3 regions of the Luteibacter sp. P4_D7_3 genome follow, and region 1 is predicted to be linked to each of the others. Evidence: predicted binding sites of a transcription regulator. Region 1 holds the regulator's gene; each other region holds the start of a gene.

Region 1 (2,199 bases):
TCGATCCGATTTCGGTCGGCGAGATCCAGCGCATCGTCCGCCACCTGAAGGAACGCGGCATCGGCGTGCTCATCACCGATCACAACGTACGTGAGACGCTCGGCATCTGCGACCGCGCGTACATCCTCAATGACGGCGAAGTCCTCGCCCGGGGTACGCCGCAGCACATCCTTGCCGACGAAAAAGTGCGCGAGGTGTATCTGGGYCGTGAATTCCGTATCTGACACACTTGAGTTTCGGCCGGTGGGCATAGCTCGCCGGAACGCTGGTTTGGGAAGGTCGCAAAGGGTTACGATGGATTCGGCACCTAACGCATCGAAGGCATGAAACCCGGACTCCAGTTTCGCCTGCATCAGCAGCTCACGCTGACGCCCCAACTACAGCAGGCTATCCGCCTGCTCCAGTTGTCGCAGCTGGAGCTTGAGGCCGAACTCCGCCAGATCGCGGAAAGCAATCCGCTGCTCGAGTTCGCCGAGGATGCGGAAGCCGAGCCCGAATTGCCCGAAGAAGGCGACTACGACGGCCCGGACTTTCCGGCGCGCGACGAGGTCCCTGTCAAAGCGTCCAAATCCGAGGAAGAATCGACGGTCACGCCGTCCGAGGAGCTCGCTCCCGAGTGGGACGACGACCGCTTCCACGGCGAGGCTGGCGACTATGCCGGCGCTCCTTCGCGGTCTGGTGGTGGCGACGAAGAGGGCTTCGAACCTCAGAATGCCGCCCCGGAAAGCCTCCAGCAGCATCTGGAATGGCAGCTCAATCTCTCCCAGTTTTCGCCGCGCGACCACGCCATCGCCACGGCGATCATCCATGCGCTGGATGAAGACGGCTACCTTCGCGACGGCGTCGAAGCGGTGGAAGCCGCCCTGCCCGCCGAGTTGAATGCCAGCGCGGAGGAAATCGAACGCGTGCGCCAGCGTGTGCAGCGTTTCGATCCCACCGGCATCGCCAGCCTGGATCTGCGCGACTGCCTGCTCTGCCAGCTGTCGCAGTTCTCCCTCGAAACGCCGCATCGCGACCTCGCCATCCGTGTGGTCAGCGACGAGCTCGAACTGCTGGCACGTAACGACGCCGCCAAGATCGCCCGCCGGCTGAAGGCCGCCGAGGAAGACGTGGCGGCCGCCGCCGCCCTGATCCGCAGCCTCGATCCGCGCCCCGGCTCGGCGCTGGACGCCACGCCGGTCGAGTACGTCGCCCCGGATGTCTACGCGCGCCGTGAGAACGGCCGCTGGCAGGTCAGCCTCAATCCCGACGCCCAGCCCCGGCTGGGCCTCAACCAGCACTACTGCAACCTGATCGCCCGCGCCCGTGGCGACGACGCCACCTGGATGAAGGGTCAGCTGCAGGAGGCCCGCTGGCTGCTGAAGAGCCTGCAGTCGCGCGCCGAGACCCTGACCAAGGTGGCCGACGTGATCGTGCGCCGGCAGAGTGCCTTCCTCGACTACGGCCCGGAAGCGATGCATCCGCTGGTGCTGCGCGAGGTGGCCGAGGAGGTCGGCATGCACGAATCGACAATTTCACGGGTCACTACGCGCAAGTACATGCACACGCCGCGCGGTACCTTCGAACTGAAGCACTTCTTCTCCAGTGGCGTGGCCACGGAGGACGGCGGCAGCGCCTCGGCCACCGCGATCCAGGCCATGCTCCGCAAGCTCATCACAGGCGAGGACGCACGGCGCCCGCTGTCCGACCAGGCCCTGGCCGAGGAACTTCATCGACGCGGAATTCAGGTGGCCCGCCGTACGGTGGCCAAGTACCGGGAAGCCCTGCGCATCCCCAGTTCCAGCGAACGTGTCCGCGCCAGTTGAGGCGCGGGGAACCCTCACGGAGGTCCACGGTCACACTGTTTCAGGCTTGAGGAACGGCACTCCGTCGTTCCGCACTCGTCGCCCCCAAGGCGGCACCCTCAGCAAGAAGGAGGCGTCATGCAAATCCAGATCAGCGGCCAGCACATCCATCCCACCCCTGCCCTGCGCGAGCGCGTGGAACAGCAAATCAGCCGCTTCGAACGCCTTTTCGACAACATCACTGCCCTCGACGTGGTCCTTTCCGTCGACAAGAACGAGCACAAGGCGGGTGGCACCCTCCATTGTGCCGGCGTCCGTCTTCACGCCGATGGCGTAGCCAGCCTCGAAGACGAAAAGAAACCGGACGCCCTCCACAAAGCCATCGACGCGATGATCGCCAAGCTTGCCGACCAGC
Region 2 (2,199 bases), on a different contig from region 1:
GAAGTTGCGGACATCTGGTAAACGCCGTCGGGCAGCTGCGCGCCGGTGTCGGACTTGCCGTCCCAGTCGAACTTGGCGAGGCCGGCGTCCGGCTGGCCGAGGTCGATCGTGCGGACGACGTTGCCCGCGGTGTCCTTGATCTGCACGTTGACGTAGGTCCCGGAGGTGCCCACGTTCACGGCGCCGCTGAGCGCGGAATCCTCGAGCTTGCCGGCGGTCGACGGCACGAGCACTTCCTGGCCCACAAGAGCGGCAGCGCGCACGAACTGGTCACCGGTGAGGCCGGATGCCAGCGTGTCGAACGAGGCCTGCAGCTCCTGTGTCGCTGCCACCTGAGAGAACTGCGCCATCTGGGCCACCATCTGGGTGGAGTCCATCGGCTTGGTCGGATCCTGGTTGGTCATCTGCGTGACCATGAGCTTGAGGAAATCCGACTGGCTCAGCGTCTGCTGCTGCAGCTGGCCGGTCGATGATGATGACGATGATGAAGACGAGGAACTGTTACCGCTGACGGCGTCTACCATGGGAATTCCTTACTTGCCGAGGTCAAGCGTCTTCTGCATGAGCTGCTTGGCGCTGTTCATGACTTCGACGTTGTTCTGATAGGAGCGCGACGCGGAGATCATGTTGACCAGCTCGTCGACCGTGTTGACGTTGCTTTGATAGACATTGCCGTTCGCGTCGGCGAGCGGATTGGACGGCTCGTAACGTGCCTGGATCGGTGCCTGGCTTTCGGTGATGCCGAGCGTGCGCACGCCGCCGTTTTCCATCTGCCCGTTGACCTGCTGCTGCACGGCCGAAAACAGTGGCTGCTTCGCGTGATAGGCGCCGGCCTCACTGCTGGCGATGCTGTCCGCGTTGGCCATGTTGCTGGCCGTGGTGTTGAGCCGGGCCGACTGGGCTGCCATGCCGGAGCCGGCGACGTCGAAAATCTTGAGCAGGCTCATGAGCTGGATCCTGAAATGGCCATGCGCATGGCATGGATCGACGAGGTAATGAAGCTGAGCGACGCCTGGTAGTGGATGGCGTTGGCGGCGAACTGGGCCTGTTCGACCTGGGTATCTACCGTGTTGCCGTCCATCGTGGGCTGGGTCTGGACGCGATAGGCGAGCTTGTCGGCGTCCGTCGCGGCGAAGGCCGGGTTGCCACCGATATGTCCGGCTTCGGTTGCCGTCATCTGCAATCCCGGGCCATCGGCCGTGCCACTGGCAGCGGTCATCGCCTTGCGGAAATCGAGGTCGCGCGCGAGAAAGCCCGGCGTGTCGGCATTGGCCAGGTTCGACGAAATGACTTCCGCACGGCGCTGCCACAGGCCAAGGGCCTGGGCGTGTACGCCTAATAGCGGATCCGGTTTGTCGATCATGGGCTTGACCCCCTCGTTAGCTTGGCCCGAGGGGTTGAGCAAGAGGCGTGCCACGCCGGACCCAGACATGCGAAACGGCGCCGTGGCGCCGTTTGTGTGGGATCGAAGCGATGATCTGGGCGAACGTGCCGGAATTCTGGCGCCCTGCCTGATGGCGTCGGCGACGGATGACCGTCGCAGGCGGCAACGCCGGTATCAGGTAGGCAGGAGGTCCAGCACCGCGGTCGCGAGGATGTCCGGCTGGAACTTGGCGATGAATTTGTCCGCACCCACGCGAGCCACCATCGCCTCGTTGAAGACACCGCTCAGCGAGCTGTGCAGGAGCACCTTCATGTGCCGCAACTGCGCATCCTCGCGGATGGCGGTGGTCAGCGCGTAACCGTCCATCAACGGCATTTCGATGTCCGATACGACCAGGTCCACCCGATCGGCAACGGGGCCGCCGGCCATCGTGCGCAGCTTGTCGAGCCCTTCGCGTCCATCCTTGGCGATGACGCATTCGAGGTCCATCTTGCGGAACAGATCGACCAGCTGCGTGCGGGCGACTGCCGAGTCGTCGACGACCAGGATGCGGCGATTGCCGGCCTGCTGCACATGGGCGGCCTGCTGGACACGATCGGAAAGCTGCACCACGGTGGGGTCGACGGAAGCCAGTACCTGCTCCACGTCCACGACCGCGAGCAGATCGCCGTCCAGCCGGGTCACCGCATTGACCCGCGAGCCGTAGCCGAGCGCTGCCGGAGGCGCATTGAGGTTGGCACCATCCACATGGACGATGCGATCGACATCGGAGACCAGAAATCCCTGAACCGAAAGGTTGAATTCGGTGACGATCA
Region 3 (2,199 bases), on a different contig from region 1:
CGGCCTCGACCCAGTCGGCCGACAAGAAGCCGGACGACGACACGACGAAGAAAGATGATTCGACAGACAGCGATACCTCCTTGGCGACGAGCGTGCTCGCGCTGATTGGTGTGCCGCCCAAGGTCACCGATATCGCCACGAAGGCCCTGGGCACGGCCACGGCGGCAGCCGGCAAGCTCGGCGACGCGCTCGGTGCGCTCACCGGCCTGGGAGGCACTCCCGGCACCGCCGCGGTGGCGACCGGTGCCACCGTCGGCGCGAAGGGCGCCGTCACCGGCGACCCGATCACCGACGCGATGGCGGCGGCGCCGTCGCCCGTTGCGACCGTCACCGCATCGCCCTTCGCGAGCCTGCTGGCTGCCCAGGGCAGCGACCTTGCGTCGACCAAGGACGATGTGTCGGCGACCGATCCCACGAGCGTGAGCCCGATGCCGCTCATGCACGCTCCCGCCATGAATGGCGTGGCGGCCCCCGCGATGCAGGTGCAGGCGACGCAGGCGGCGACATCGCCGCAGTTCAGCCAGGAACTGGGTGAGCAGATTGCGTGGATGGGTTCGGGCGACATCAAGTCGGCACGCATCAAGCTCCACCCTGAAGAACTCGGCAGCATGGACGTGCACGTGACCATGGATGGCGGCAAGGTCAACGTGGCCATCCTCGCTCAACATCCCGCTGCGGTGCATGCCGTACAGCAGACGTTGTCGCAACTGGACACGATGCTCGCGCATCACGGGTTGTCACTTGGCGAGGCCAATGTCGGTCAGCGCGATCCGGGTCAGAACCCCGCCCAGGGCGAATCGCCGGACGGGCAGGGTGGTGCTACGGACGAAGGCGCGGCAGCGACGGGCGTGGTCGGGACCTCGCGCGTCTCGCGCAGCCTGGTCGATGAGGTGGCGTAACACGCGTCGGTGACGTGATTTCGGCGGGCGTCAAAATTTTCGCCTCACTCGCCGGCGCCTAAGGGCAGCGAGAACCGCGTCACAGCGCCATATCTCCATCCGGGCCACGGGTGACGCAGATGGCACGTCGCTTGCAACAATACCCGCAAGCCCGACGGGCACGACCGCTTACGTATTCGCATTCCAGAGGTTTCACGCATGGCCGCAGCACCTAAAGATCCCGCCGAAGGCGCTCCCAAGAAGAAGGGTAAGGGCGGGGTCATTCTTGTCGCCGCGCTGGTGGTGCTTGCCGCCGGTGGAGCAGGTGGTTTCTTCATGATGAAGGGCGGCCATGGCAAGGCGGGTGCGGCTGATGCGACGGAGATCGCCAAGTCAAAACCCGCCGTTTATCTGCAGCTGGACCCGGCCTTCGTGGTTAATTTCCAGGACGAGACCGCCCTGCGTTTCCTGCAGGTCGGTGTGAACGTCATGTCGCACGATCCCGAAGCCATCGCTGCCGCCAAGGAAGCCGACCCCGAGATCCGTAACMCGTTGCTGATGCTCTTCTCCGCACAGGACGTGAAATCGCTGTCCGACGTGAAGGGTAAGCTGAAGCTACAGGCCGCCGCGCTGGCCGAAATCCAGCGCGTGCTCAAGGAGAAGATCGGCCGTCCCGGCGTGGACGCGGTCTACTTCACCAGCTTCATCATGCAGTGACGGGACGCTTCGGCCATGAGTGACATCCTTACCCAGGAAGAAATCGACGCCCTCCTGGCCGGCGTGGAAGGCGGTGCGGTCGAAACCGAGATCGAGCTTCCGCCGCCCGGTGGCATCCTGGACTACGACTTTACCCAGCAGGACCGTATCGTACGTGGCCGCCTGCCGACCCTGGAAATGGTCAACGACCGTTTCGCCCGTTACTTCCGCGCCAACCTGTTCAACGTGTTGCGCAAGTCCTGCGAAGTCTCGGTGCTTGGCGTGAAGATGACCAAGTTCAACGAGTACGTGCACTCGCTGGCCGTGCCGAGCAACCTCAACCTGATCCGGATCAAACCGTTGCGCGGTACCGCGCTGATGGTCTTCGAGCCGCGCCTGGTCTTCACCGTCATCGACAATTTCTTCGGCGGCGATGGCCGCTATCACGCGCGTATCGAAGGTCGCGATTTCACGCCGACCGAGAACCGCGTGATCCAGATCGTGCTGCAGGAGGCCTTTACGGCCATGGCCGAGGCCTGGGCACCCGTGCTCAAGATGCAGTTCGAGTTCCTCAATTCCGAGATCAACCCGCAGTTCGCCAACATCGTCAGCCCCACGGAGACCG

Evidence for each region. Region 1 encodes sigma-54, which starts transcription at its own class of promoters, with help from an activator protein. Its sites were predicted from a motif close to TGGCACGNGCNTTGC; they were not measured.
Region 2: flgB (flagellar basal body rod protein FlgB) is a predicted target of sigma-54. The motif match lies at 1,402-1,416, and genes of this name have one in related genera.
Region 3: AC1DSN_RS04300 (flagellar basal body-associated FliL family protein) is a predicted target of sigma-54. The motif match lies at 1,020-1,034, and genes of this name have one in related genera.

What each region holds. Positions count from the first base shown of each region.
Region 1 is NZ_JBFUIT010000023.1:19,487-21,685, forward strand. Features, by position in the region: gene lptB (LPS export ABC transporter ATP-binding protein) at 1-224, shown strand, start outside; gene AC1DSN_RS04425 (RNA polymerase factor sigma-54) at 324-1,805, shown strand; gene hpf (ribosome hibernation-promoting factor, HPF/YfiA family) at 1,923-2,199, shown strand, end outside.
Region 2 is NZ_JBFUIT010000251.1:3,287-5,485, forward strand. Features, by position in the region: gene AC1DSN_RS17155 (flagellar hook assembly protein FlgD) at 1-524, opposite strand, end outside; gene flgC (flagellar basal body rod protein FlgC) at 534-947, opposite strand; gene flgB (flagellar basal body rod protein FlgB) at 944-1,363, opposite strand; gene AC1DSN_RS17170 (chemotaxis protein) at 1,559-2,199, opposite strand, start outside.
Region 3 is NZ_JBFUIT010000022.1:24,978-27,176, reverse strand. Features, by position in the region: partial or broken gene AC1DSN_RS04305 (flagellar hook-length control protein FliK) at 1-899, shown strand, start outside; gene AC1DSN_RS04300 (flagellar basal body-associated FliL family protein) at 1,098-1,595, shown strand; gene fliM (flagellar motor switch protein FliM) at 1,611-2,199, shown strand, end outside.